One region of the Enterococcus sp. AMC1251 genome, then DNA from elsewhere that is predicted to be linked to it. Evidence: a T-box and tRNA genes for the amino acid it is inferred to sense, from the RefSeq annotation. Region 1 holds a T-box; the other holds one or more tRNA genes.
What was found. The T-box of region 1 lies ahead of pheS (phenylalanine--tRNA ligase subunit alpha). A T-box ahead of a tRNA ligase gene usually reads a tRNA of that ligase, here a tRNA-Phe.

Region 1 (15,170 bases):
CTCCTTTCAAATTAAGCAATATAACAAAGTGTTTTTTTAGAATGCTCGTTGCTTTTAAATGTCTATCTTATCAAAAAATGAATGAACGCCAATGCTTGATAAAGAATCAAATCACTTTCATTTCTATGGATTCTCCGTCAGATTTTGGTAAAATGACATTCTTTCGTTCCAGTTCATGAGCCATGTGATTGATTGCCTTTAATAATTCTTTGCGCGTAATAATCCCTTTAAAGCATTGGTTATCATCCACAACGGGTAGAAAAGCTGCATCAACGAGTAAATGAAGAACATCTTCCAATTCCCATTGTTCACCAATTATTGGAACGTTGACTTCCATAACATCCGCAACAGTAAAATCCTTCAATTTATCAAAATCAACAGATGTAATATCAAACATTTTATCCACCACGTCAGACAAACTAATTAGACCAACAAAACGATCTCCTTTGTCTAAAACAGGAATTTTTGAATATTTTACTTGAGATAAAACCAATAGGGCATGACTTAGCGGATTCAAACACATTACGTTTGCAACGTTCTCCGCTGGTATTAAAAAGGTTTCTTGTTTTTCTAATAATAATTCTTTTACAGCAGTTCCAATCATAGGAGTGCCTCCATTTCATTTTCTTTGCCACAACTATCATTGTACAGAAAACAGAAGCAAATGTCTTCAAATTCAAACTTTTTTCATAACTCTTATAAAAAATTAAGATTTGATCTTATTTTCGTCACTTTTAACTATTGATCGCAAAGAGAATAACAGCTCCCACTATTTCAAGTAAAAGTTATCTAAAGGTAATTTTTATTAAAAACAAAATGCAGTTCTTTATATGGCTTGTGATCACGACCATAATATTGAACGATCAATTGATCTTCCTTACTTTCAATGATCGCATAAGATTTATGTTGAATTGGCCCTCTAGGCAGTCTGATACTTCCTGGATTCAAATAAAGAACATTTGCTCGAACCTCACAACCAATTTCGTGCGTGTGTCCAAATAATACAATGTTCGCTTTGGAATTATTTGCTTGTAAAGCAAGAGATGTCAAGCCAGAACGGACATTCGCCAGATGACCATGTGTCATAAAAATAGTATCCAATTCATTTTTTTCTACGATTGTATCAGGAAATTCAGGATCATAATCACAATTTCCTTTAACGACGATAAAATCATGCCATAATTTATCGGTAGGTTCTAATTCTGAGTCACCACAATGAAACATTTTATCAACGTTTCCACGATAAGTATCTACTAAATCAACTAACACGTTACGATCGCCATGATTATCACTTACTACTAGATATTTCATGTAAAACCTCCTAGTTTTTTAACCAATGTTCCCATTGATCTCTTAGTTTTGCAACGGCTTTTCCTCTATGACTGATTTCATTTTTACGCTCATCTGAAAGTTCAGCTGCTGTTTTTTGTTCTTCTGGTACAAAAAACAATGGATCATAGCCGAATCCATGATCACCACGAGGAATCGTGCCGATTTCTCCTGACCAATCCCCCTCAACAACTAAACTTTCTTTATTAGGAGCAGCAAAAACAAGTGTGCAATGGAATGTTGCTGTTCGTTTTTCTTTTGGTACTCCCGTTAATTCATGGAGTAATTTAGCATTATTAGCAGCGTTATTTGTTGGTTCGCCAGCAAAACGGGCCGAAAAAATCCCTGGTCTACCGTCTAAAGCATCAACAATTAGTCCGGAATCATCCGCTAAAACAGGTTGTTTTAAAATTTCAGCAATGGTTTCGGCTTTTAAACGAGCATTTTCTTCAAAAGTCTTCCCAGTTTCCTCTACATCTGGTAGTTCTGGATAATCTAATAAAGTTTTCACACGATAGTCTTTTTCAGCAAAAATTTTAGTGAACTCTTTGGCTTTTCCTGGATTTCTTGTAGCAATAACGATTGTTTTCGCTTCGGTGGGAAAAACCTTTTCAGAAAATTGATTCAGTAATGCTTCTTTTTGGTACGCAATCAGATGCTCGATACCCGTTTTACCGTAGAATAATAATGCATTTAACTCATCACCAGAGAAAGTCGCTTCTTCTCCTGTTCCTTGAAGTTCAACAAAATTCCCAGATTCTGTCATTACCAAATTCATATCAACAGCTGCAGCCGAATCTTCCGCATAATCCAAATCAAGAACGCATTGACCATCGCTTAAAATACCTGCACTAACTGCAGCCAGATACTCTTTAATTGGGTTTTCTTGTAAAACGCCTTTTTTAAGCATTTTGTCGACTGCAATTCTCATTGCAACAAACGCGCCCGTAATACTCGCTGTTCGGGTGCCTCCATCTGCTTGAACCACATCACAGTCAACGATGATACTTCTTTCACCTAATTTTTCCAAATCAATAACTGCACGTAATGAGCGACCGATTAAACGTTGGATCTCCATTGTTCTGCCAGTTAGTTTTCCCTTTGCACTTTCGCGGATGTTTCTTGTATTTGTAGCTCTTGGAAGCATACTATATTCTGCCGTCACCCAGCCTGTTCCTTCGCCTCTTAAAAATGGTGGAACCTTTTCTTCCACGGTTGCAGAACAGATGACTTTAGTATCACCAAAAGAAATCACTACTGAACCTTCTGGATGTTTATAGACATTCGTCTCAATGGTGATTTTTCTTAATTCTTTTACTTGTCTTCCATCATGTCTAATCATGTTTCTTTCCTCCACTTAAGATATTCGATAATCGAGCTTGCTCAACGGTAATTGTTTCTAAATCTAACCACTCATTGGCAATTGCTTTAAACATTTTTGCAGAGCCAGTGGTATAAAATTCATTTGGTTCATTTTTGTACTGCGGCGTATTAGCTATATCAAAATAATCCAGCAGCATACTCACTTCACTCACTGTTTCTGCTCCTGAATCAATCAATTTCACCTGATTTCCCATTACATTTTGAATTAAAGGACGTAATAATGGATAATGAGTACAACCTAAAATCAAGGTATCTAGTTTTTTCAATTGCAAGGGATTTAACGTTTCTGACACAATTTTCTTTGCTACAGAAGAGTGAAACTCATTACTTTCAACGATTGGAACAAATTTTGGACAAGCCAAACTAGAAACAAATGTATTGGGCGCTTTGCTTTTCAATGCTTCTTCATAAGCGCTACTTTTGATAGTTCCTGCAGTGCCGATCACACCGATGCGATTATTTTTTGTTGCTTTTAATGCCGCTCTAGTTCCTGGCAGGACCACACCTACAACTGGAATATCCAATTTCGCCTTGATTTCTTCTAATGCAACAGCTGTAGCAGTATTACAGGCGATTACTAACATTTTGATGTTTTTTTCCAAAAGAAAATTTGTCATTTCCCAAGTAAATTGAATCACTTGCTCAGCAGGTCTTGGACCATATGGGCATCGTGCTGTATCGCCAAGATAAATCAAACGTTCATTTGGTAGTTGTCTTAATGCTTCTTTTACCACCGTAAGTCCGCCGACTCCAGAATCTATCAATCCTATTGCTTCATAATTATTCAAGTCAATCAAACCTTTACAGTATTTTTTCAACACTCTTATTCTCTACTTTTTACTACCTTTTTTCAAGTCATATTCATTAAATCCTATTATATCATTCTTTCTACAGTAATTTTTCATTTTGTTTCAGCTTTTCAACTCTTTTTTTCGGTAGCTATTCAAAAATACTGGTAATCTCATTTTTCATATGTTATAATTTCTAACATTAACGGATAGATAGATTTATGGCTGATAGATTAAATTTAAAAGAAAACAATTTTTATAAAGAAATTAGGTTCACTGTTTATCCTATAGTTTATCACCTATATGTTAAGCAATATCAATTTGCATATGAATCTTTCCATATTCTCAGTTTTATATATTATGAACGATTTCTTTATTTTTTATCCATCTATCCATTTGCTCACTAGTCCACGCTCGTTAAAAATGATGTAATAATTTTATACATAAAGGAGAATGTCCATGATTTCGTTGGAACATGTAAATAAGTTTTTTGGGGAACATCATGTATTGAAGGACGTTTCTTTAAACGTTAACGAAGGAGAAAAGATCGTAATCATCGGTCCTTCCGGCTCTGGTAAAAGTACATTGATCCGTTGTATCAATCATTTAGAAAAAGTTACTGATGGCCACATATTTGTTGACGGTATCGACATTACTGAACCAAAAGCACCCGTTCAAAAGATTCGTCAAAAAGTGGCGATGGTTTTTCAAAGTTTTAATCTATACGCTCATAAAACAATCATCCAAAACCTGACGTTAGCTCCAATCAAAGTCAAAGGTGTTAGTAAAGAAGAAGCTACAAAGACAGGTATGGAATACTTAGAAAGAGTTGGATTGGCGGATAAAGCCCACGCCTACCCTGCTCAACTTTCAGGCGGACAACAACAACGTGTCGCCATTGCACGAGCTTTAAATATGCATCCAGAAATTATCCTATTTGACGAACCAACCTCAGCCCTTGATCCAGAAATGATACAAGAAGTTTTGGATGTTATGGTGGATTTGTCAAAACAAAATATCACAATGATTTGTGTGACACATGAAATGGGTTTTGCTCGGCAAGTAGCCGACAAAGTTATCTTTATGGATGATGGTCAGATCATCGAAACAGGAACACCAGATCATTTCTTCACTAGTACTCAAAATGAACGTGCAAAAGAGTTTTTAAGTAAAATTATTCATAATTAAGACAACAAATCAGATACAAGGAGGAATTTTAAATGAAAAAAACGAAAAAATTACTAGCTGCATTATCCCTTACTCTATTACTTGGTTTAATTGTAGGATGCGGCAGTGGCGGAAATGATAAAAATTCTGCTGATTCTGGCAATAAAAGTACAACTGATCTTCAGAAAATCAAAGATGCAGGTGTCATTAAAGTCGGTGTTAAAGAAGATGTACCTAATTTCGGCTATATGAATCCAGATACGAATAAAAATGAAGGAATGGAACCAGACATCGCTCGCTTAATCGCAAAAGAATTGACCGGCAGTGAAGATAATGTCGAGTTTGTTGGCGTAACAGCTAAAACTCGCGGCCCTTTATTAGATAATGGTGAATTGGATATGGTGATCGCAACGTTTACGATTACAGATGAGCGAAAAGAAACATACAATTTTACAACGCCTTATTATAAAGACGAAGTTGGCTTTTTAGTAAGAAAAGCTGATAAGTTTACTGATACTGCTAGTTTAGATGGAAAAACAATTGGCGTCGTTCAATCAGCGACTACCAAAGAAGCGATTGAAAAGCAGGCTAAAGAATTAGGTGTAACCTTTAAATACCAAGAACTTGGTTCTTACCCTGAACTGAAAACAGCTTTAACATCTAAAAGAATTGATGCTTTTTCAGTTGATAAATCTATTTTAACAGGTTATGTAGACGATAGCACAGAAATCCTTAAAGATGGATTCTCACCGCAAGAATATGGAATCGCAACGAAAAAAGCAAATACTGAATTGAATGATCAATTGAATAAATCCATCGAAAAATGGGAAAAAGATGGCACTTTAGAAAAAATTTACAAAACGTGGAATCTGGACTAATTCTTCCCGATTCTATGTAAATCTATTAGAATTTAGGGGGGGAATTACATGTTCATTATAGCAAATGCAGGCCCTTTTGCACTGTATCGATGGGAAGCATTATTTAAAGATTGGAGACTTTTTGGAGATGCTTTCCTCTATACCATTTTATTAGCTTTAGGTTCACTGATTGTTGCTATGCTATTAGGTATTTTTTTCGGCAGTCTATCCGCTATGCAACATAAATTGTTGAACGTAATCAGTCGAATTTATGTTGAGTTTTTTCAAAATACACCATTATTAATTCAATTTATCGTCGTCTATTACGGTTTCCCTTTGATTAGCCCACTGTTGACCTTCTCAACAACGACCATTGCCATTCTTTGTGTGGGTCTTTATCATGGCGCTTATATCTCAGAAGTCGTTCGTTCTGGAATTGGGGCTGTTCCTAAAGGGCAATTCGAAGCCGCTTATTCCCAAGGTTTTTCTTATGGAAAAACGATGCGTTACGTGGTCTTACCTCAAGCATGGCGCATCATGTTGCCGCCGCTTACCAATCAAATCGTTAATTTAATAAAAAATACATCGACTGTTGCAATCATCTCTGGAGCTGACGTAATGTTTACAGCAAATAGTTGGTCCTCAGTCAATTTAAATTACATTCCAGCTTTCACTGTAGCAGGATTGCTTTACTTTGTTTTGTGTTTCCCTCTAGCCAACTTAGCTCGGAAATTGGAAGAAAATAATAAGAAAGCTTATACCAGATAGGAGGATGCAAACATGTCTTTTTCAGAACAAATGAGCCAACTTCTGACCGGCAATAACTTGCGATTTCTATTCGATGGTTTGAAGCTTACACTATATATCTCTTTTGTATCGATCGTGTTAAGTACGATTTTTGGCACAATTTTAGCTGTGTTGAGAAATCAAAAAACTGGCCTTTTTAAATTTTTAGCTAGTTTATATATTGAAATCGTTCGGAATATCCCAAATCTATTGTGGATTTATGTAATTTTCTTGATTTTTAAGATCAAGTCCACACCTGCTGGTATTGTCAGCTTCACCGTTTTTACAACTGCCGCTCTTGCTGAAATTATCCGTGGTGGTTTAAATGGTGTAGATAAAGGGCAAAAAGAAGCGGCACGTTCACAAGGGTTTAATCATTTCCAAATTCTTTTGTATATCGTCTTGCCTCAAGCGATTCGCAATGTTTTACCAGCTATTGTTTCACAGTTTGTGACTGTAATAAAAGATACTAGTTTTTTATACTCAGTCATTGCTCTACAAGAATTATTTGGCAAATCATATATCTTAATGGGGCGCTATGCGCAAACAGAACAAGTCTTTGCCATATACGGGCTTGTCGCTTTGATGTATTTCGTAATCAACTTCTCTATCTCTCAATTTTCAAGATGGCTTTCTAGACATTGGGTATAAAAAAATAAGAGCGTAGCACAAACTATTTTTTAGTTTTGCTACACTCTTATTTTTTATCGAATCGTTACATTAAATTCTTTTACTAAAGCTTTTTCTACTTTTTCCATTGATTGATTGATTTCTTCGTCTACCAATGTCGCTTCCGCGTTTACAAAAGTTAAGCTATACGCCATTGATTTTTTACCTTCAGCGATATTCTCTCCTTGGTAAACATCAAATAAATGAACGGATTGCAAGAATTTTCCAGCGTGTTCAGAAATGGTTCCAACCAATTCTTGGCTTGTTACTGATTCATCAACTAGTAACGCAATATCTCTAGAAACAGCTGGGAATTTTGAAATTTGTTGATAAACTAAAGCGTCATTTTCTTCTTCTATAATAGCTTGAAGATTTAATTCAGCAGCATATGTTTCAGGAATTTCATATTCTTTTGCCACAGCTGGATGAACTTGACCGACAAAACCGATAACTGTATCATTTAATTTTATCAATGCAGTTCTTCCAGGATGCAATTCTTGATTCTCTTTGGTCGCTTCATAGGATATTTTATCCGCAATACCTACAGAGTTAAATAACACTTCAAGCATTCCTTTGATTGTATAAAAATCAACTGGGGCTTCTTTTGTCTGCCAGTCTTTTGCCACTTTATTTCCTGATAATACAACACCTAAATGATTTTCTTCATGTGGTAATTGTTTTTTAGGATCGTTATCTTGATAGAATACTCGTCCGATTTCGTAAAGTGCAACATTGCTATTTTTACGAGCAACATTATAAGCTACATCATCCAGTAAGCCTGAAATCAAGTTCATTCTTAAAACAGAATGTTCTTCACTCATCGGCCATTGCAGGCTTGTTGTTAGGCTTTCTCTCATCATGAATTGACGAGATTTTTCTTCCGTTGTCAAAGCGTAGCTGATTGCTTCACTTGCGCCACAGCCCTCTAACAAACTTTTTATTTTACGAACTAATAATTGTCCACTCGTTAAACTTCCTGCCACAGTTTCACCTTTTGGCAAAGTTGATGGTAGGTTATCATAGCCATAAATACGTGCAACTTCTTCGATCAAATCGGCTTCGATCGTAATATCCCAACGTCTAGATGGAACCGTTACAGTGTATTTTTCTTGGTCTAGTTCGTAAGCAAATCCTAACGTATCAAAAATTTCACTAACCGTTTCTTGATCCATATCAGTACCTAAGTACTCATTGATTCTTGAAATCGTTACACTTACAACAACATCTTCAATTGTTAATTCAGAGCCCATTGCTTTCCCCGAAACAACTGTTCCTCCAGCTAATTTAGCAATCATTGCTGCAGCGACATCACCGGCTTCACCAATCGTTCCATGATTAATCCCTTTTTCAAATCGGCTAGAAGATTCACTACGTAAATTGAACTGTTTAGATGTTCTACGAATAGATAAAGAATCAAATAAAGCTGATTCTAAAGCAACCGTTGTTGTTCCGTCAGTAATTTCTGAATCCGCACCACCCATTACACCAGCTAAAGCTACTGGAACTTTACCATTTGTAATGACGATATTTTCATCCGATACTTTTCTTGTTTCATCATCCAAAGTGACGATTTCTTCACCAGATTTACCACGTCTTACTAAAATAGTTTTGCTCTCTAACTTATCATAATCAAATGCATGTAATGGTTGACCAAATAATAACAGAATGTAGTTTGTTACATCGACTACGTTATTGATAGGACGAATCCCTTCATTCATTAAACGGGTTTGCAACCACAACGGACTTTCAGCAATTTTTACATCTTTGATGATTCTGATTTGATAAGCCGGTGCATCTTTTTTATCTTCGACTTCAACAGAAATATAATCAGCAACAGTCTCGCTAGCATCTTCTTCCAAAAGTTCATCATTGAATTTAGGGGTTTGGCGATAAATAGCCCCTACTTCATAGGCAACGCCGCGCATACTTAAAGCATCTGCACGGTTTGGTGTGATCGATAACTCAATAATATGATCATCCATATCTAAATAAGAAAAGACATCATCGCCATTAGCAGCCTCTTCTGGCATGTAATAAATTCCGTCAGAATAAGCTTTAGGAATCACGTTATCAGAATAACCTAGTTCTTGCAAAGAACAAATCATGCCATTTGACACTTCACCGCGCATTTTCCCTTTTTTGATTTTTTGGTTGCCTGTAATACGAGAGCCAGGTAAAGCAACAATCACTTTGATGCCGACTTTAACATTCGATGCACCACAAACAATTTGCGATAATTCTTCTTCACCGATATCTACTTGGCAAATCGATAAATGATCAGAATTCGGATGAGGAATACATTCTTTAACCTCACCGACCACTATTTTTTTCAAGCCTTCTTCTGGCACTTCAACACCTTCGACTTCGATTCCAGTCAAAGACATTTGGTCAGATAATTCTTTTGCAGAAATTTTTGAAAGATCTAAATACTCACTTAACCATTTATAAGAAACTAACATCGTCGACTACTCCTTTACCTTGAACTGATTTAAGAAACGTAAATCATTTTGATAGAAATTACGGATATCATTCACACCATAACGCAACATCGCTACACGATCTGGTCCTAAACCAAAAGCAAATCCAGTATATTCATTTGGATCGATTCCTGACATTGATAAAACATCTGGATGAACCATTCCTGCACCTAAAATTTCAATCCAACCAGTTTGTTTGCAGACGTTACAGCCTGACCCACCACATTTGAAGCAACTAACGTCAACTTCAACTGAGGGTTCGGTAAACGGAAAATAACTTGGACGTAGACGAATTTTACGATCTTCTCCAAACATTTTTTTCATAACAACTTCTAGTGTTCCTTTAAGGTCGCCCATTGTGATATTTTTATCGATAACTAAGCCTTCAATTTGATGGAATTGGTGGCTGTGTGTTGCATCATCGGTATCTCTGCGGAATACTTTTCCTGGAGAAATCATGCGTAATGCACCTTTTGAAAAGTCATGTTTTTCCATTGTTCTTGCTTGCACAGGTGATGTATGTGTACGAATTAAAATATCATCTGAAATATAAAACGTATCTTGCATATCGCGAGCTGGATGATCTTTTGGTAAGTTCATGCGTTCGAAATTATAATGATCTGACTCCACTTCATATCCTTCGACGACTTGGTAGCCCATCCCAACAAAGATATCTTCGATTTCTTCCATTACTTGAGATAATACATGACGAGTTCCATGTGTCATTTGTTTGCCTGGTAAAGTTACATCGATTGTTTCTTGTTCTAAAGCGGCATTTAATGCTGCTGTTTCTAGGATTTCTTTACGTGCTTCCACGGCTTCAGTCAATAAATCTCGAATTTCGTTAGCAAAACTTCCAACGACTGGACGTTCTTGTGCCGATAAATCTTTCATTCCTCTCAAAACTTCTGTGATCGGACCTTTTTTACCTAGTGTTTCTACTCTAATTTGGTTTAATGCTTTAAGATCAGCTGCATGTTGAATCTTCGTTAATGTCTCATCTCTCAAGGCTTCTAATTGAGCTTTTAATGTCATTTCTCTATTCCTTTCTTTTATCTGATAATTGAGTTCAAAGCAGTAAATTAATTGCATAACATCTAAAATACTCATATAAAAAACGATAGCCCGCACCTACTTAAAGGAACGAGCTATCGTGTTACCATCCTACTTCATGATAAAAAATCATGCACTCAATTCTTATAACGGGTTTCACCGGTCTGCTCTCTTTGGAACAAACAAACTCCGGAAGTGAACTTCATTTTTCGATTACGCAACCTGTTTCCAGTCTATGACAGGTTTTCCCTTTCCGTATCAGCCAAACTACTTTTTTCCATCTACGTTTTTTGTTATTCAATTGATTACAGTTTACAAGAAATTAAGTCTTAGGTCAACTGCATTCTTCAGTCGTGACCCATTTTTCTGCCCAATGCTGAATTTGTTCCATTGCTTGTTGTAAGTCCTTACCTTTATTCGTGAGGAAATATTCCAGACGGCTACTCTCATCACAGCGAACTGCTTTAGAGATGATCCCTTCTCCTTCTAATTCTTTTAAGCGTTCTACTAACACTCGATCGCTTAGTTCAGGGATTTTTTGTCTTAACTCACCAAATCGTTGAGGACCATTTTCCAACAAGACATCAATAATTAAACCATTCCATTTCTTCCCTAAAATCGCAAAAGCCTTTTCGAATTTAGGACATAGTGAAAATTCAGTTGTCTTTACTTGCTCCATTTTCCTCACCTCGTGAACTGAGTATAGCACACAACTTACAATTTGTAAGTAGATTTGCTTTCATTTTATATCATTTTTTCAATAATCTCTTCTTTGTCCATGTCAATAATGATTCCAGCAGACAATAATACTAAGAATACTTGATTTACTTGTTTATTTGTTGCTTGCGTTAACGCTTTTCTATATAAATTTAATTGACCTCTATAACGCCGGATGATTTTTTTGATTTCTTGCGTATTTTCAATATCTTGGACAAAATCAGTCTTGTAATCATAGAGAATACAAGTTTCAGCTTGTTCAACGTATCCATCGATCATTCCGTGAATCAATAAATCATCTTGGGTTCCTTTTGGGTAATCTTTAATCAGTTCTTCAGCATTCAATAACATTGAAAAGGGTTGTTCACGAACAACTCTTGCTGGATTTTCTAACAAAAGTCGTCCTAAGCTTGTACGGTAGAAAGAAAGAACTTGATCTATATTAATTTGTTTCGCTACATTATCTTGTATGATTTTAGTTTGAACTAATTCTTCGATTAGTTGAATAATGCCCTCTTTTGTTGGTTCTTCGTTCAAGTCTAAAAGTTGCAATAAATAATGGGTTGCTGTTCCAATTTCTAACGCGGATGGTTTTCGTATTGTTTCAATAAATTTAGGTTTGCCTAGCTCTCCTTCACTCATTCGATGAACGATCATCGGCGTTGGCTGAATTGTATTTTTTTCATCTACTTCGATTTTTGCAATTTCTTTATTGTCTGGGTCTTCAAATACACGTTTAATTTCCGATACCGATTGATAATTCGTCGTTTTGGTTGAAAGTTGATAAGGATAATCATAATTTAAACGACGAAGACCTTTTTCTATAAATTTAGGATCACTATTTTCTGTACGCGCTTCTTTTATAGCGCTTGTATCAACAAACTGAAGTTGTGCAAACTGTTCTTGGATGGCTTTTTCTGTCATAAAAGCAATGGAAAAACCTGCAGAATGTTGTGTGATCCCTGCAATTTTCTCAGTTTCAAATTCAGTTTGAAACTCCGCCATTTTCTCATGACGAATCAAACTCATCCCTACCCAGTTCATCAAGCTACTTTTACCTTGTAAACGATTTTCACTAGGCAAGACTTTTGTCTGAACATCACCAACCCTCAGCCATTCTTTAAAAGCAGCTTCTTGGTTGTTATATGAACCTACTAAATAAAGCTTTTGCTCAGCGCGCGTCAGTGCTACATATAATTTACGCATTTCTTCTGAAAGTAATTTTTTTAATTTTGCCTGTTTGACTGCTAGAAAAGGCAATGTTTCATATAACATACGGTCTGTTTGATCAAGATAACGAATCCCTACACCTAAGCGATCATCAAAAATATAACGTTCGTTCAAGTCTCCAAGATTAAACTCTTTGGTCATATCTAGAATAAAGACTACCGGAAATTCCAAGCCTTTACTAGCATGGATCGTCATAACGCGAACCGCATTTTCTTCACTTAAGATCACTGGCTCAGCTAAATCTTTATCTTTCTCCTGCATTTTTTCAATAAAACGAACAAATTGAAATAACCCACGAAAGCTTGTTTGTTCATAACTGGCAGCTCGATCGACTAATGCAAATAGGTTTGCTTGTCTTTGTTTACCAGCAGGCATCCCTCCTACATAATCAAGGTAAGCAGTATCTTGATAAATTTGCCAAATAAGTGTCGCCAACTGATTTCTTCTAGCGATTTCTCTCCATTGTTCCAACCATTCAGCAAATTTCGTTGTTTTTCCTTTTAATGATTGCTGTTCTGAATCCCTAGCTTCATTTTGATTAAACGCTAAAAACGCTTCATAATAAGAACTTTTCTTAGCTGCTAAACGGATCGTAACCAATTCATTTTCTTTCAATCCTACAATAGGCGAACGCAGTACAGCCGCTAGGGGAATATCTTGGTACGGATTGTCTATGATTTGTAAAAGAGCAACCATTGTCTGAACCTCAGTTGCTTGAAAATAATTTTGAGCATCATTGACTTGAATCGGAATTCCAGCTAGTTTGAATATTTCTAAGATTGTTAAATTATTCTTCTTAGTTGGCGTCAACAACACTATATCCTTATAGCTCAGTGGTCGATTTTCTTTAGTCGATTTATCATAAATCAAATATTTATTATCAATTAATTCTCTGATTTTCAGCGCTGTCATATGCAATTCGCCTTCTGTTTTATCTTCTAAAATCAATTGAGAATCAGCTAATATAAGCGTTTCTTCCAGTTGCTCTGATTTTTTTTCATAAATCAGTAGTTCCGTATCATAATTTTCAGCTTCAGCAAATTGGTCAAATCCATGAACAAGTTGCGCCGCCTCATCGTAGGCAATTTGTCCAACTCGTTCATCCATCAATTGTTCAAAAACTAAATTAGTAAAATCTAAAACGTTTTTTCTAGAGCGGAAATTTTCAGCTAAAACGATTCGTTTTCCGTCTTTATTTTGACCATATTGATTATATTTTTCAATAAACAATGTTGGATCAGCTAAACGGAAAGAATAGATCGATTGTTTGACGTCCCCAACCATAAATAAATTCCCATCCTCGGCTGAGGGTCTTCTTAACCAATACAGAATCGTCTCCTGTAATCGATTGATATCTTGGTATTCATCTACTAATACTTCATCAAATTTCTCTCGATAATAGTTGGAAGCTTCAGTAGCAAACCAATCACCCGCTTCTTTTTTTGCTAAGATGGCTAAGGTGAAATGCTCCAAATCATTGAAATCGACTAACCCTTTTCTTCGTTTTTGTTTGCTGTAAGTATCTATAAATGCTTTCCCCACTTTAGCCATCTCTTGAACGAGCGGTTGGGATCGTTCTAAGATCTCCTTCATTTGTTCTGGAGATAATGTAAACAGATTACTTAAAAGATCGTTTATGGCTTTTTTATTCTGTTCTCGCAAATTTTTTGCTTGCGCAGATATTTCTTTCAATTCTTCTACACGCACGGTAGGATAACGTTCAAAAGTAACTGTTTTAGAAATTTCAAATGCAGATTCTAGATCATCATCTGCTAATTGGCTGGTAAAGGTTTCAACAAATTCTTTTTCATTTCTAGCAAGGGTTGCTATTTTTTCTAACTTTTCTTCCCCTTCTGTCATGCGAATCATCTCTTCATATCGATCCACACAGCGTAATAGGCTTTCCATTAGTTGAGGTTTTAAATACTCTTGAAATAAAACTGAGTCACCTAATTGTCCCTCTACATGATAACTATCAGCTAAGTGCGTAAGCCATTCGTCTGGATCTGGATTAGCGCGGGCAAATTCGTACAGAGAAAATATTAGTCTAGTCAGTCCATCATCACTACGGTCATTAGAAAAATTACTCGTCAGTTGATAAAAAGCTGCTTCGTTTTCAGCATAGAATTTTTCGCGGAGTTCATCCCACACATCCTCTTTTAAAAGTAACATCTCCGTTTCATCCGTCAACAAACGAAAGACAGGATCCATTTCGATCAAATAATAAAAACGTCGGATTACCGTTAAACAAAAAGCATGTAAAGTACTAATATTTGCAGTAGGAAGCAAAGTTAATTGTCTGATAAAATGTTGCTTTTTCTCTTGCTCGCTCTCATTTGTGATTGCCTTTTGCAAAGCGATTTGAATTCTTTCTTTCATTTCTTTGGCTGCAGCTTCTGTATACGTTACGATCAATAATCGATCGACATCCACGCCACTTTTAAGTTTTTCGATGACTCTACGAACAAGAACCGTAGTTTTTCCAGAACCCGCAGAGGCAGAAACTAAAATATTTTCGTCTCCATCAAAAACAGCTTGCCACTGATTATCTGTAAATTGTTCATTTTCCGGACGTAAAGGAATTGTCTTACTCATCAATTGTTCCTCCCTTCTGCTCATTTTCGATTAAACGATCCATGACTTCTTTTTTTGATAATGTTTCAATTCGATTGTAATTATTTTCTTTTAGCATAACATCAAAATTACAAACGCTT
Region 2 (15,170 bases), 1.5 Mb from region 1:
CAGTTGTTCTGCCAAGGGCATTGCTGGGTAGCTATGTAGGGAAGGGATAAACGCTGAAAGCATCTAAGTGTGAAGCCCACCTCAAGATGAGATTTCCCATTTCTTTAAGAAAGTAAGACCCCTGAGAGATGATCAGGTAGATAGGTTGGAAGTGGAAGTGCAGTGATGTACGGAGCGGACCAATACTAATCGGTCGAGGACTTAACCAAAGAAACGAAATAAAAAAGTATTTCGGGCTGTTTGATTACTACTTCAATCCAGTTTTGAGTGAATAAAAAGCACTCAATTAAATAGCAACAACACCCAGTGTGGTGGCGATAGCGAGAAGGATACACCTGTTCCCATGCCGAACACAGAAGTTAAGCTTCTTAGCGCCGATTGTAGTGAAGGGTTTCCCTTTGTGAGAGTAGGACGTCGCCACGCTAAAGTGTTGTCTTGGAGGTTTAGCTCAGCTGGGAGAGCACCTGCCTTACAAGCAGGGGGTCGGCGGTTCGATCCCGTCAACCTCCATTTTTTGAGCCGTTAGCTCAGTTGGTAGAGCATCTGACTTTTAATCAGAGGGTCGCAGGTTCGAGCCCTGCACGGCTCATAGAAATATTTTGCGGGTGTGGCGGAATTGGCAGACGCACTAGATTTAGGATCTAGCGCCTTACGGCGTGGGGGTTCAAGTCCCTTCACCCGCATCTTTAGTCTCGTTTTATTACTAGGCGATTATAACGCCGGCTTAGCTCAGTTGGTAGAGCATCTGATTTGTAATCAGAGGGTCGAGGGTTCAAATCCTTTAGCCGGCATCCAGACTGCGGAAATAGCTCAGTGGTAGAGCACCACCTTGCCAAGGTGGGGGTCGCGGGTTCGAACCCCGTTTTCCGCTTAGCCTTTTCAAAACGCCGGGGTGGCGGAACTGGCAGACGCACAGGACTTAAAATCCTGCGGTGAGTGATCACCGTACCGGTTCGATTCCGGTCCTCGGCATTGCTTTGAACCACTATGAATGGCAATTGTGAAATTGACAGAATAGGGGTTGAAAAGTATAAAGCACCCATAGCTCAACTGGATAGAGTGCTTGACTACGAATCAAGAGGTTAGGGGTTCGACTCCCTTTGGGTGCATTTTTAGCTACGGGAAGTAGCTCAGCTTGGTAGAGCACTTGGTTTGGGACCAAGGGGTCGCAGGTTCGAATCCTGTCTTCCCGATTTATTTTGTGGGGCCTTAGCTCAGCTGGGAGAGCGCCTGCTTTGCACGCAGGAGGTCAGCGGTTCGATCCCGCTAGGCTCCATTAGTACTTTATTATTTTCGCGGTGTAGCTCAGCTGGCTAGAGCGTCCGGTTCATACCCGGGAGGTCGGGGGTTCGATCCCCTTCGCCGCGATTTCTTTTTTAAGAGCCAAGGACCTTTAGCTCAGTTGGTTAGAGCAGACGGCTCATAACCGTCCGGTCGTAGGTTCGAGTCCTACAAGGTCCATTGTAGTGACAATTAACAATATATTTATTTCGGAGGATTACCCAAGTCCGGCTGAAGGGAACGGTCTTGAAAACCGTCAGGCGGGTAAAACCGTGCAAGGGTTCGAATCCCTTATCCTCCTTTACTGAGAATCACTGTAAGTGGCTTTGCCAGAACAGATGATGAACAGTACTTGGCGAACGAAGTGAGAGAAGTAACCTTACTAGTAATCACCAAGAAAAATCACCTTTTATAGTCATATAGACTATATATTATCGCGGGGTGGAGCAGTCAGGTAGCTCGTCGGGCTCATAACCCGAAGGTCGTAGGTTCAAATCCTGCCCCCGCAATTGCTTTTAAATTTGTTTTAAAAGTATGAGTAGTATAGTGATGCAATACATTTATTATTGGTTTGGTAGTTCAGCTGGTTAGAATGCCTGCCTGTCACGCAGGAGGTCGCGGGTTCGAGTCCCGTCCAGACCGTTTTAAATGCGGGTGTAGTTTAGTGGTAAAACCACAGCCTTCCAAGCTGTTGTCGCGAGTTCGATTCTCGTCACCCGCTTTATGGGCCTATAGCTCAGCTGGTTAGAGCGCACGCCTGATAAGCGTGAGGTCGATGGTTCGAGTCCATTTAGGCCCATTTTTCAAATTATTTTCTTGGGGAAGTACTCAAGTGGCTGAAGAGGCGCCCCTGCTAAGGGTGTAGGTCGGGAAACCGGCGCGAGGGTTCAAATCCCTCCTTCTCCGTTTCATAGCGGCCCGTTGGTCAAGCGGTTAAGACACCGCCCTTTCACGGCGGTATCACGGGTTCGATTCCCGTACGGGTCATTTTTTAATATTTATTTCGGAGGATTACCCAAGTCCGGCTGAAGGGAACGGTCTTGAAAACCGTCAGGCGGGTAAAACCGTGCAAGGGTTCGAATCCCTTATCCTCCTTTACTGAGAATCGCTGTAAGTGGCTTTGCCAGAACAGATGATGAACATACTTGGCGAATGAAGTGAGAGAAGTAATCTTACTAGTAATCACCAAGAAATATCACCTTTTATAGTCATATAGACTATATATTATCGCGGGGTGGAGCAGTCAGGTAGCTCGTCGGGCTCATAACCCGAAGGTCGTAGGTTCAAATCCTGCCCCCGCAATTGCTTTTAAATTTGTTTTAAAAGTATGAGTAGTATAGTGATGCAATACATTTATTATTGGTTTGGTAGTTCAGCTGGTTAGAATGCCTGCCTGTCACGCAGGAGGTCGCGGGTTCGAGTCCCGTCCAGACCGTTTTATTTATTTTTGGCGCAGTAGCTCAGTTGGTAGAGCAACGGATTGAAGCTCCGTGTGTCGGCAGTTCGATTCTGTCTTGCGCCATTTTGAAAGAAGAAACATGCGGGTGTAGTTTAGTGGTAAAACCACAGCCTTCCAAGCTGTTGTCGCGAGTTCGATTCTCGTCACCCGCTTTTTTTCTTTAAGGGCCTATAGCTCAGCTGGTTAGAGCGCACGCCTGATAAGCGTGAGGTCGATGGTTCGAGTCCATTTAGGCCCATAATTTGTAAAAGGCCCGTTGGTCAAGCGGTTAAGACACCGCCCTTTCACGGCGGTATCACGGGTTCGATTCCCGTACGGGTCATGTCTTTAAAGCATTTTGCTAGTTGCATAATGTTTTTTTTTATATTTTTTTTATGAAAACGTTGACAATGCAGTTGTAATAATGTATTCTAAGCTTGTACACAACAAGTGAATATACGGATAGTGATTGTTTAAATACAAGCTAAACCTAATTTTTCCAAAAAGGGAGAGTATCTTCTTTTTTGGAAAGGTTGGGTTTTTCTTTTTTTATGATCAAAGGAGTTAGGAGTGAAGAAGGGAGTGAAAAAATGATTATTCAAAAAATTTTGAATAATAATGTTGTGATTACGTTGGATGTGAATGAACAAGAACAAATTGTGATGGGACGTGGTATTGCATTTAAAAGAAAGATTGGAGACTTTGTAGCAGAAGAGCAGATCGATCAAGTTTTTCGTTTAGCCAACCAAGATACTTCTTTGAAATTTCAAGAGTTGTTAGGGGAACTACCTCTAGAAGTAATGCAGCTGTCAGACGAAATAATCAAGTATGCAAAAACAAAACTAGGTAAAAAATTAAATGATACTATTTTTATTTCTTTAACAGATCATCTTCATACTGCATTAGAGAGAATGAGACAAGGAATTGAAGTGAAAAATTTTTTGTTATGGGATATCAAGCGTTTTTTTTCAGATGAATATTTTATTGGGAATAAGGCAGTTGACATGGTTAAAGAAAAATTGGGTGTTCAATTGTCAGAAGATGAAGCAGGATTTATCGCTTTACATCTGGTTAATGCGGAAATGGATGAAGAAATTGGCAATGTTTATGAACTAACAAAAATTATGCAAGAGATTACAAATATTGTTAAATATCATTTTAAAATTACTTTTAATGAAGACTCAGTTTATTTTTATCGTTTTAGTACTCATTTAAAATTTTTTGCTTATCGTTTATTAAATCATAAAGAATTTCGAGATGAAGATGATGGAGAATTATATGAAGTGATTAAAAAAAAGTACCGTAATGCATATAATTGTGTAAATAAAATCGCGGCGTTTTTGACGGAAAATTATTGTTATGCTATTTCTAGGGAAGAAAAGATGTATTTGATTATTCATATCGCGCGTGTAGTACAAACCAATGGTTAGCAAGATTATTATCTTAATAGATCAGCAATATGATGAAAGGTGGATAGAAGAGAAGCAATGTACAGTAAGACCCTTTGGATAGTGACATTAAGTTGGCTAAACCTTCAAAAGTAATGTATTGAAAAAAACGAAACTTTGGAGGAATAAAAAATGGGAAAATATCATGATTTGGCAGAGAAAATTGTTAACAATGTAGGTGGAAAAGAGAATATTAATAGCTTGACACATTGTGTTACACGCTTACGTTTTAAGTTGAAAGATGAAGCAAAAGCAAATGACGATATATTGAAAAATATGGATGGCGTAGTCACTGTAATGAAAAGCGGTGGGCAATATCAAGTAGTAATTGGAAATCATGTGCCTGCAGTTTATGAAGATGTTCTAAGCATTGCTGGGATTTCAGCAGATGCAGAACAAGGATCATCTGGGGGAAATTTATTTAATCGTTTGATTGATATATTAAGTGGTTGTTTCCAACCTTTCTTAGGTGCCTTAGCTGCAGCAGGAATGGTAAAAGGACTAAATGCATTACTTGTTTTCTTGAAATTATATGCAGATACTTCTGGAACGTATACGATGTTAAATGGTATTGGTGATGCAATTTTTTATTTCATGCCAGTGATTCTAGGCTATACAGCAGCTAGAAAATTTAATTTAAACCCAATGGTGGGGATTGTTATTGGAGCTGCCCTTTGCTACCCTACAGTGCAAGGCAGCGCATTACAAGCGGCCTTTGAAACAACTGCAGGAGCTGGAGCAGCAGCGCCATATAGTTTATTAGGATTACCTGCTTATGATACGTTTTTAGGTATTCCATGGGTTGGTGCGGGTTATACAAGTAGTGTTGTACCGATAATATTCATTGTTGCCTTTGCAGCGCAAATTCAAAAACTTTTCAAGAAACTTATTCCTGAAGTTGTTCAAACGTTCTTGGTACCATTTTTTGTACTATTGATTGCATTGCCGATTGGTTTCTTAGTCATTGGTCCGATTATCAGTATGTTGACAGATTTATTGAGTGCTGGCTTCCAATCTTTGATGGGCTTCTCACCAGCATTGTATGGCGTTATCCTTGGTTTCTTCTGGCAAGTATTAGTTATTTTCGGTTTACACTGGAGTGTGGTGCCGCTTGCAATCATGCAAATTACTCAAGAAGGAGCAAGTCAAGTATTAGTTGGTTCTTTTGCGGCAAGTTTTGCTCAAACAGCAGTAGTTATGGCTATGTTCTTTAAGTTAAAAGATGCGAAAATGAAAGCTCTTTGTCCTCCTGCAATCATTTCTGGGATTTTCGGAGTAACTGAACCTGCCATTTATGGTATTACGTTGCCAAGAAAAACACCGTTCATTTTTTCAATGATCGGAGCTGCAGTCGGTGGATTGTATTTAATGATCAATGGAGTAACTTCTTATACCATGGGTGGATTAGGAATTTTCGGTGTATTAAACTTTATCAATGGTGATGATGCAAGTGGAATGATTCATTCATTTGTCGCAATCTTAATTGCTGTTGTTATCGGTTTCTCATTGACATTCTTTTTCTGGAAAGATGATACAGTTGTAGAAGAAGTGACGGAAAATAGAAAAGCGCAAAAAGCAATCAAAGAAGCAGTTCTAAGTCCAGTTAAAGGACATGTTTTACCATTAAGTAAAGCAAGTGATCAAGCATTTGCTCAGGGTGCTTTAGGAAAAGGGATTTTAATTGAACCGACAGAAGGCGTCGTTAGAGCACCATTTGACGGCACTGTGATGACTTTGTTTCCGACGTTACATGCAATCGGTTTGATATCAGATCAAGGAATGGAGTTATTAATTCATATAGGTATGGATACTGTTCAATTAGAAGGAAACGGGTTTGAAGCAAAAGTAGCACAAGGTGAGAAAGTGAAAAAGGGACAAGTCCTAGTTACTTTTGATATCGAGGCAATCAAAGCAGCTGGTTACAGTGTAGAAACACCTGTTATTGTGACAAATACTGATGACTATTTAGATATTGTAGAAACACAAGAACGTGAAGTAACCTCAAATGATACATTGATTACTGGATTAACTTAAAAATAATAAATGAGAACAAAGCTTGCAGTAAAGCAAGATAGGTTTTACTGTAAGCTTATATTAGAAAGGAATTTTGAAATGGCATTTAGAAAAGACTTTTTATGGGGCGGCGCAACAGCGGCCAATCAATGTGAAGGTGGCTATAAGGAAGGTGGACGCGGATTAGCTAACGTGGATCTAGCACCAGTTGGACCCGATCGCTTTCCAGTGATTACTGGGGAGAAGAAAATGTTTGATTTTGATGATGAACATTTTTACCCAGCGCAAAATGCGATCGACATGTACCACCGTTATAAAGAAGATATCGCATTATTTGGCGAAATGGGGTTTAAAACCTACCGTTTATCGATTGCCTGGAGTCGTATTTTCCCTCTAGGAGACGAAACAGAGCCGAATGAAGAAGGCTTGAAGTTCTATGAAGATTTGTTCAAAGAATGCCGCAAACACAATATAGAGCCCCTTGTAACGATCACTCACTTTGATTGTCCAATGCACTTAGTGGAAAAATATGGCGCATGGCGCAGCCGTGAGCTGGTTGGCTTTTATGAAAATCTATGTAACGTGATCTTCAACCGTTATAAAGGCTTAGTAAAATATTGGTTAACGTTCAACGAAATCAATATGATTTTACATGCACCATTTATGGGGGCTGGTCTTTACTTTGAAGAAGGCGAAAATAAAGAACAAGTCAAATACCAAGCGGCGCATCACGAATTATTGGCAAGTGCGATTGCAACAAAAATCGCCCATGAAGTCGATCCAGAAAACCAAGTAGGGTGTATGTTAGCGGCAGGTACAAACTATGCCTATACATGTAAACCAGAAGATGTTTGGGCAGCACGCAAAGCCGATCGTGAGAATTTCTTCTTTATTGATGTGCAATCTCGTGGCGAATACCCAGCGTATGCGCTGAAAGAATTAGAACGAGAAGGCATTGAATTACCAATTGAAGAGGGCGACTTAGAATTACTGAAAGAGCACACAGTTGATTTTATTTCATTTTCTTATTACTCATCACGTGTGCAATCAACAGATCCGGCAATCAACGAAAAAACAGCTGGAAATATCTTTGCGTCAGTGAAAAACCCATACTTAGAAGCAAGTGAATGGGGCTGGCAAATCGATCCACTAGGCTTACGTACAACAATGAATGATCTATATGACCGTTACCAAAAACCATTATTTATCGTGGAAAACGGCTTAGGCGCAGTCGATACACCAGATGAAAATGGCAATGTGATCGATGATTATCGTATTGAGTACCTAGCTGCACACATTCAAGCGATGAAAGATGCGGTAGAGCTTGATGGCGTAGATTTACTAGGCTATACAACATGGGGCTGTATTGATTTAGTCTCTGCTGGAACAGGCGAAATGAAAAAGCGTTATGGTTTTATCTATGTCGATCGTGATAATGACGGAAAGGGTACGCTAAAACGTTCGAAGAAAAAATCATTTGATTGGTATAAAAAAGTCATTGCAACTAATGGGGAAGATTTGACGAACGAATAAAAGTGGAGGCAATCAGATGAAAAAGATAGGAAAACTGTTAGGGATTTTAATGTTGAGTGTGCTAATAGTCTCAGGATGTGGCAATGGTAACGCTCAAAAAAACGATGCCTCAACTGCTAAAAAAGTACCTGATGAGTTGACATTGTATATTGTTCGCCATGGTAAAACGATGTTAAATACAACAGACCGTGTGCAAGGCTGGTCCGATGCAGTTTTAACTAAAGCTGGTGAAGAAGTCGTAACTGCAGCGGGTGTTGGCTTAAAAGATATCGATTTTCAAAATGCATATAGTAGTGACAGTGGTCGTGCTATACAAACCGCTAATCTAATCGTAAAAGAAAATGAAAAATCTTCTGATTTAAAAGTAATCACAGATGAACGATTGAGAGAATTCAACTTTGGAACCTATGAAGGTGATTTGAATCATACGATGTGGCAAGATATAGCAGATGATCAAGGCGTAACGTTAGAAGAATTCTTGAAAAATATGACGCCAGAATCATTTGCTAATAGTGTAGCTAAATTAGACGCTAAAAATGTAGAAGAAGCGAAAATCAATTGGCCGGCAGAAGATTATAAGACAATCACTACTCGACTTAAAGCTGGTTTAGATGATATCGTTGAAAAAGAAATGGAGAATGAAGGCTCTGGAAATGTATTGATTGCCTCACACGGATTAAGTATTTCAGCTTTGCTCGCTACCTTATTCGATGATTATAAAATTCCAGAAGGCGGCTTGAAAAATGCGAGTGTTTGTACTGTGAAATATAAAGATGGCAACTATTCATTAGATAAAATTAATGATTTAAGTTATGTTGAAGCAGGACAAAAAAAATAGGAAACAATTTGAGCTAGAAGTAGTAAAATAATTCGTTATTTCAATTTCATAGACATAAAATTCGATCAAAGAACCATTTTTGATCGAATTTTGTGCATAATAAAAACAAAAAGAAGGAAAAGGACAAAACTATGGTGACTATTACAAATTTTCGTGATATCGGTGGTATCAAAAATAAAGAGGGGAAACAAATCAAAAAAAATATCTTTTTAAGATCGGGGGAATTGTCTAAATTAACGACAGAAGATGAACAGTGTTTAGAGGTAACGTATCATTTAGGGAAAATCATTGATTTGAGAAGTGATACTGAAGTGGAAGAAAGACCAGATATGACTGTTCCTAAAGCCGAATATATCCATATTGATATTTTGGAAGACATTCAAGACGAAGGGGCTTCGATTGAAGACTTTGTTAAGATCGGTTCCCCGGAAAAATCAGCTTCTTATATGGAAAAACTATATGCATCTATCGCTTTAAATAAAACAGCTCAAAAAGGGTATAATAAATTTTTTGAAGAAATCTTAGCTTTACCAAAACAAGAGAGTATTTTATTCCATTGTTTCGCTGGAAAAGACCGTACAGGAATTGCTGCATTATTGGTATTGGAAACACTTGATGTACCTAAAGAGGCTATTTATACGGATTATTTACTAACCAATGACTTGAGAAAAAAAGAAAATGCAATGATTTTAGCACAAGCAAAAAAAGCTCATTTGGAAGATGCAAATTTAGAAGCATTACATGTTGCGTTAAATGTAGACCGTAGTTATTTAGATAATTTTTATCTGACGGTTGAAAAACAATATGGTGACATTTCAACTTATTTAAAACAAGCAATTGGTATTGATAAAGTGACGAGAGAAGTGTTGAATAATCGCTTTATTGAGTAAAGAGTATTGAAAGAAAGGAACTAGGTATGAAGATAAATCAGCATATTGAACTATTGAACCGCTGCATCGAACTTTCTAAGAATGCTCGAGAGCATGGCAATACACCTTTTGGAGCATTGTTGGCTAATAAAGAAGGAACCATTCTTTTAGAGCAGGAAAATATTGAAATCACAGAAAATATCTGTACAGGACATGCTGAAACTACATTGGCTGCAAAAGCATCACAAAAATATAGCAAAGGATTTTTGTGGGAGTGTATGCTGTATACTACAGCGGAACCATGTGCGATGTGTACGGGAACGATCTACTGGGGAAATATTGGAACGATTGTCTATGCAATGACTGAAAAAAGGTTGTTGGAATTAACGGGTGACAACGAGCAAAATCCGACCTTTAATCTGCCTTCAAAAGAAATATTACGTCATGGACAAAAAAAAATCCAAATCATTGGACCATTTCCAGAAATTGAGCAAGCCGCAGCTGCTGTCCATCAAGGTTACTGGGGGTAACAAAAGTGAGTGCCGAGTGCCGAAATTGAGATCCTACTTCGACACTCGCCTTTACCTATCAACGTTAAATGAAATGTCAGAATTTTCAAAAATGTTATTGACTTATTAGAAGGTTAAGGTAATAATAAATAAAATTACTTATCAAAAATAAAAGGAGTTGTTATAAATTATGATGATCAAATCATCACTGCCGCAAGAAATGACAATTTTTTTCGACACAGAGAATCAACCTAATAAAAATGTTCAGATGGGGATTGTTATCTTACAACCAGGAGAAAAAAGACCAATAGAAGGATTTGCTAGACATGATCAAGATGAATATTCTTATGTAGTTTCTGGTGAAGCTCATACAATTTTGGAAGATGGACAAGATTTAGTAGGAAAAGCAGGCGATGCCCAGCTAATCGAAGCGGGCGAAGGTCACATCAATTATAATGATGGCAACGAAGCAGCAGTTGTTGTTTGGCTATTAGTTGAACGTGAATAAAACAAATATAGGGGAGAAACATATGAAAAAAGTAGTAAAATCAATGATTGGTCTAACATTAATAATGACCATCATTTCGGGATGTACTGGTAGCAAGGAAGTAAAACAAACTCAAGAAACGAAACCATTAAATTTAATGTCACCTTCAGAATTAACGACATTAGACACATCTGTTATGTTAGATTTTCCAGATGCAATTGTTCAAACAGCTGCATTTGAAGGATTATATGCATTGGATGACAAAGATCAATTGATACCAGCAGCTGCAAAAGAAATGCCAAAAATTTCTGAAGATGGTAAAACTTATACGATTAAACTAAGAAATGATGCAAAATGGAGTAATGAGGACCCAGTGATGGCAGCAGATTTTGAATATGCTTGGAAAAAAATGATCGATCCCAAAAATGGTTTTGTCTATAGTTTTTTAGTTGCAGATACAATTTTAAATGCTGAAGAAATTTTAGAAGGTAAAAAGTCAGTTGAAGAACTAGGTGTAAAAGCAATTGATGATCAAACCTTAGAAGTGAAACTAAAAGAAGCAAAACCATACTTCACCTCAGTGCTAGCTTTTCCAACATTTTTCCCGCAAAATCAAAAATTCGTTGAAAAAATGGGAACAGATTACGGTACAACAAGTGAAAATACTGTTTATAATGGACCGTTTACTGTAGAAAATTGGAAGCAAACAGATTTAAGTTGGGATCTAAAAAAGAATGAAAAATACTGGGATCAAGCAAATGTGAAATCAGATAAAATCCATTACGAAGTCGTGAAAGAAGCTTCGACAGCATTAAATCTTTTTGAGGATGGACAGCTAGATGTAGCAACAGTCACTGGAGAATTAGCAAAACAAAATCAAAGTAATCCAAACTATCACTCTTATCCGACTGCAACCATGAACTACATTCGTTTGAACCAAAAACGTAAAGATAAAGAGACGCCATTAAAAAATGAAAACCTAAGAAAAGCCTTAGCATTAGGTATTGATAAAGAGAATCTAGTGAATAATATTATTGCAGATGGCTCAAAACCTTTATATGGAGCAGTTACAGAAGGATTCGTAAGTAATCCCGAAACAGGAGTAGATTTCAGAGAAGAAGCCGGCGATTTAATGACCTACAATAAAGAAGAAGCTTTGAACTATTGGGAACTGGCTAAAAAAGAATTAGGGGCTAAAATCACCTTAGATTTAATGGTAACAGATGAAGGTTCGTATAAAAAAATGGGTGAAAGTCTTCAAGGTAATCTAGAAAAACTATTTTCTGGTTTAACAATAAACGTGACAGCATTGCCAACTGAAACGGCGTTGAACCTAAGTCGTGAGAGTGACTATGACATGTTTTTGATCTACTGGACACCAGATTACCAAGATCCGATTTCAACACTAAACATGTTACGGACAGGAAATGACCGCAATTATTCGAACGCTAAGTACGATGCACTACTAGACGATGCTTCACAAAAATATGCGAACGATCTAGAAAAGCGTTGGGAGACGTTGATTGCTGCCGAAAAAGAAGGCATTGAAAATACAGCTGGAATGATCATTATCAGCCAAAACCAGCAATCGGTTCTACAAAATGACCAAGTTAAAGGGGTAAATTATCATACATTTGCAGCACCACTAACATTGAAAAATATCTATAAAGAAATGGACTAACGATGTGAAAGACGATATAGGCCAATCTAAATTTAATAATAACGATCAAAAAAATTCTGTCAAAATCTCGTGCAGATAGAATGATTGAGAGAATCACAAGAGCAGATCAATGAATGAAAAGAAATGAGAAGATGTAGATGACGAGAAAAGTGGAAGTTATAGCAACTCAAAAAAAATGGGCAGATCAATTCGAACAAGAAAAAATACGATTAGAAGAAATTTTTACCAAAGAAGTAGTAACCATCGACCATATTGGTAGCACAGCAATAAAAAATAGTAAAGCCAAACCTGTGATTGATCTGTTGATGTCAGTAAAAGATCTTCGAAAAATAGATTTATAAGATCAAGAGATGCAGAAAATAGGGTATGAATGTCTTGGTGAAAATGGTATTCCTAAACGACGTTTTTTTAGTAAAGGAGGGGATAATAGAAGCCATCACCTCCATGTTTTTCAAGAAGGTAATCCAGAAATCAAGCGGCATTTGATATTTAAAAATTATATGAATAGTCATCCAGCAGAAATCGCAGCGTATAGTCAATTAAAAGTAGAGTTAGCAAGAAAATTCCCCTATGATATCCAATCATATATAGCTGGAAAAGATGTTTTTATTAAGAGTATCGATAAAAAAGCGAACAAATGGCATCATGAAATCAACCAATAAGGCAAACTATTTTAGGAGAATAATATGAAGCAGCATCAAGCAACTGAAAATGAATACAGCAAACTTGTAGAAATCTGGGCAAGATCGGTTAAAGAAACCCATGATTTTTTAGAGAATGAAGATTTTGAACTAATAAAGAACGAACTACCGACTTATTTTCCCCACCTAGATGTAAAAGTTTGGACAGATCAACACAAGATTATTGGCTTTTCAGGTGTGGCTGGAAATAAATTGGAAATGCTTTTTTTAGATCCGATCTATATTGGAAAAGGATATGGTAAACAGGTGATAACGAATTTACTTAAAGAAAATGATATTCAATTTGTTGATGTTAATGAGCAAAATAAGTCTGCAACGGCATTCTATCAAGCTATGGGGTTTGATGTATATGATCGAAGTGAATTGGATCTTTCTGCTAGACCATACCCAATTTTACATCTGATAGTCCGAAACAAATACTAGAAATAAGAAGGAATTAGTGGGAAATATTAAGTATTAAACCGAGCTTGATAACGGATATAATAGATGTTCTTCAAATCTTAATATGCAGAATTTCTACTAAGAACTTTCTACACTTTTATAAGAGTTCTAAGTAATTAAAAAAAAATTTTAGAAAAGATAGAGAAAACGTGATTAATAATAAAATTTGATTTGTCAAATTAAGCTAGACAAATGTCTTTCATTTATGTAACTCAAAAATACTTCTAATGGTGTTCGATAATTTAAAGATTTCCTTGGTATGTGATTTCTTTTAGAGGTGACAGCCGCAACAAAAGCTTGGTCAACTTGATTAAAATCCATTGTTTTAGGCAGCCCATCTTTACGTAATAACCCATTCGAATGCTCATTTAATCCGCGTTGTGAGGGGGTTCCAGGGTCTGCAAAATAGATAGAAATATCATTGACATTACTCATGTTTTTCCAATTTGAAAATTCTTTTCCACAATCAAAGGTAATGGATTTGAACAAGTTTCTGGGAATCTTTTGTAGCCAATCAGTTGTCGCTTTTTCAATATCCAATGCTTTCCGACCATTTGGTTTTAATGTAATAATCACTTTTGAAAGGCGTTCAACTAGAGTGATGATGGCACTTTTATGATGAACGCCAACAATTGTGTCACCTTCTAAATGCCCAAATTCCTGTTGGAAATTAGGGTAGTCAGTGGATCGTTCTGAAATATTGCGTTTAAATGCTTGCTTTCCACGACGTTCTTTATGCCCGTTGGGCTTTCGTTTCCCTTTCATTGGTAGTTTTGAGCAATCAAATTGATTCGCTTTAAACTGACGATAAAGTGTTCTAACAGAGCATGAAATAGGAAACTCAGCTCGACCAATAATCACATCAGGTGTCCACCCTTGAGCCACCATAGATTGAATGTAATCATGCTGTTTTGTAGGCAAACTAATGGGTTGTCGACCACAACGTGTTTTATTTTCTTTATATTGTTGGTAATAGTCACAGATAGATTTTCCTTGTTTCAGGAAGTTGTAAACATTGTAGATTGTCTGTCTAGAACGAGTTAAAGTCTTAGAAACCATCGTAACAGGTTGGCTCATATTGAAATAAGCTTCTATCATCACGAGTTCATTTGATGTAAGATGAGTATAGGTCATTTGTCTTCACTCCTTATAATTCTTTGGTCGGAACTATTTTGAGTGTAGCACAAATGACTTATTTAGTTGTCTAGCTTAATTTTACTATCGGCGAAATCAAAAAATAATAACGTAGAAGTAATAATAAACAAAAAAAATAGCTTAATTCCTTTGTAAACGTTGGGGGATGGGCTTTTTTTTGGTTTAAAGTAGAAAAAAAATAAATATAGGAATGAAAAAAATGACAATATTTTTTTGTTTTATTAGCATATTACTTGATATAAGAGATTGAGAGATACTATAATAAATATAAGTCAGCGGTTTTAGCTGCTTAGTTATGGGAGGAGAGAGCATTATGTTTAGTTATACGGATATGATTTTGTCAGTAATGCAACGTATTGAAGTCTACAATGAGATTTTTAATGCCATTTCTAAGGAAGTGCAAGAGAACAGCTGTAATCAAGCCATTAACAGAAGAGGTAAAGATACATATTTATTTTGCCGTAACAATGTTAACAGGTTCTTTGTAGAAGAAGAAAGCTTTAGAAAAAACTTAGTATTTTATGGCGAAAAAGAAGCAACAAAAATTTTGTTAAAAGGTTTAGATAACTATAAAGAAGGAATCTACTTTTGGCTGGAAGCATTAAATGAACAATGTGAAGTGATTGACGAGATCAAATACAAACGCGGGTTGAAAAGCACAGAGAGCTCGTTTAGACTGATCAATCAAGCGTGTAAAGAAGCATGTGGCGGGATTCAAAGTGCGCATAGTGTTCATAAGATGTAACGAGGTTCAACTAAAAGCTCATCAATAATTA

Region 2: it encodes a tRNA-Phe, which carries the amino acid that the T-box ahead of pheS (phenylalanine--tRNA ligase subunit alpha) is inferred to sense. The anticodon was not compared.

Annotation. Positions count from the first base shown of each region.
Region 1 covers NZ_CM177098.1:1,614,329-1,629,498, reverse strand. Annotated here, with positions in the region: gene cbpB (cyclic-di-AMP-binding protein CbpB) at 107-604, opposite strand; gene AC4BBR_RS07610 (metallophosphoesterase) at 790-1,311, opposite strand; gene rph (ribonuclease PH) at 1,322-2,671, opposite strand; gene racE (glutamate racemase) at 2,664-3,500, opposite strand; gene AC4BBR_RS07595 (amino acid ABC transporter ATP-binding protein) at 3,960-4,688, shown strand; gene AC4BBR_RS07590 (transporter substrate-binding domain-containing protein) at 4,721-5,545, shown strand; gene AC4BBR_RS07585 (amino acid ABC transporter permease) at 5,594-6,292, shown strand; gene AC4BBR_RS07580 (amino acid ABC transporter permease) at 6,305-6,961, shown strand; gene pheT (phenylalanine--tRNA ligase subunit beta) at 7,015-9,438, opposite strand; gene pheS (phenylalanine--tRNA ligase subunit alpha) at 9,445-10,491, opposite strand; T-box leader at 10,593-10,802, opposite strand; gene AC4BBR_RS07565 (winged helix-turn-helix transcriptional regulator) at 10,844-11,188, opposite strand; gene addA (helicase-exonuclease AddAB subunit AddA) at 11,254-15,051, opposite strand; gene AC4BBR_RS07555 (PD-(D/E)XK nuclease family protein) at 15,044-15,170, opposite strand, start outside.
Region 2 covers NZ_CM177098.1:3,071,254-3,086,423, reverse strand. Annotated here, with positions in the region: rRNA gene AC4BBR_RS14645 (23S ribosomal RNA) at 1-209, shown strand, start outside; rRNA gene rrf (5S ribosomal RNA) at 308-423, shown strand; tRNA gene AC4BBR_RS14635 (tRNA-Val) at 438-510, shown strand; tRNA gene AC4BBR_RS14630 (tRNA-Lys) at 517-589, shown strand; tRNA gene AC4BBR_RS14625 (tRNA-Leu) at 602-683, shown strand; tRNA gene AC4BBR_RS14620 (tRNA-Thr) at 719-791, shown strand; tRNA gene AC4BBR_RS14615 (tRNA-Gly) at 800-871, shown strand; tRNA gene AC4BBR_RS14610 (tRNA-Leu) at 887-972, shown strand; tRNA gene AC4BBR_RS14605 (tRNA-Arg) at 1,036-1,109, shown strand; tRNA gene AC4BBR_RS14600 (tRNA-Pro) at 1,120-1,193, shown strand; tRNA gene AC4BBR_RS14595 (tRNA-Ala) at 1,204-1,276, shown strand; tRNA gene AC4BBR_RS14590 (tRNA-Met) at 1,295-1,368, shown strand; tRNA gene AC4BBR_RS14585 (tRNA-Ile) at 1,388-1,461, shown strand; tRNA gene AC4BBR_RS14580 (tRNA-Ser) at 1,493-1,582, shown strand; tRNA gene AC4BBR_RS14575 (tRNA-Met) at 1,717-1,790, shown strand; tRNA gene AC4BBR_RS14570 (tRNA-Asp) at 1,850-1,923, shown strand; tRNA gene AC4BBR_RS14565 (tRNA-Gly) at 1,932-2,002, shown strand; tRNA gene AC4BBR_RS14560 (tRNA-Ile) at 2,007-2,080, shown strand; tRNA gene AC4BBR_RS14555 (tRNA-Ser) at 2,100-2,187, shown strand; tRNA gene AC4BBR_RS14550 (tRNA-Glu) at 2,197-2,268, shown strand; tRNA gene AC4BBR_RS14545 (tRNA-Ser) at 2,287-2,376, shown strand; tRNA gene AC4BBR_RS14540 (tRNA-Met) at 2,510-2,583, shown strand; tRNA gene AC4BBR_RS14535 (tRNA-Asp) at 2,643-2,716, shown strand; tRNA gene AC4BBR_RS14530 (tRNA-Phe) at 2,731-2,803, shown strand; tRNA gene AC4BBR_RS14525 (tRNA-Gly) at 2,822-2,892, shown strand; tRNA gene AC4BBR_RS14520 (tRNA-Ile) at 2,905-2,978, shown strand; tRNA gene AC4BBR_RS14515 (tRNA-Glu) at 2,991-3,062, shown strand; gene licT (BglG family transcription antiterminator LicT) at 3,310-4,149, shown strand; gene AC4BBR_RS14505 (beta-glucoside-specific PTS transporter subunit IIABC) at 4,300-6,201, shown strand; gene AC4BBR_RS14500 (6-phospho-beta-glucosidase) at 6,280-7,713, shown strand; gene AC4BBR_RS14495 (histidine phosphatase family protein) at 7,730-8,551, shown strand; gene AC4BBR_RS14490 (tyrosine-protein phosphatase) at 8,683-9,441, shown strand; gene AC4BBR_RS14485 (nucleoside deaminase) at 9,468-9,950, shown strand; gene AC4BBR_RS14480 (cupin domain-containing protein) at 10,120-10,437, shown strand; gene AC4BBR_RS14475 (peptide ABC transporter substrate-binding protein) at 10,460-12,097, shown strand; partial or broken gene AC4BBR_RS14470 (GrpB family protein) at 12,235-12,759, shown strand; gene AC4BBR_RS14465 (GNAT family N-acetyltransferase) at 12,784-13,221, shown strand; gene AC4BBR_RS14460 (IS30 family transposase) at 13,414-14,373, opposite strand; gene AC4BBR_RS14455 (hypothetical protein) at 14,708-15,139, shown strand.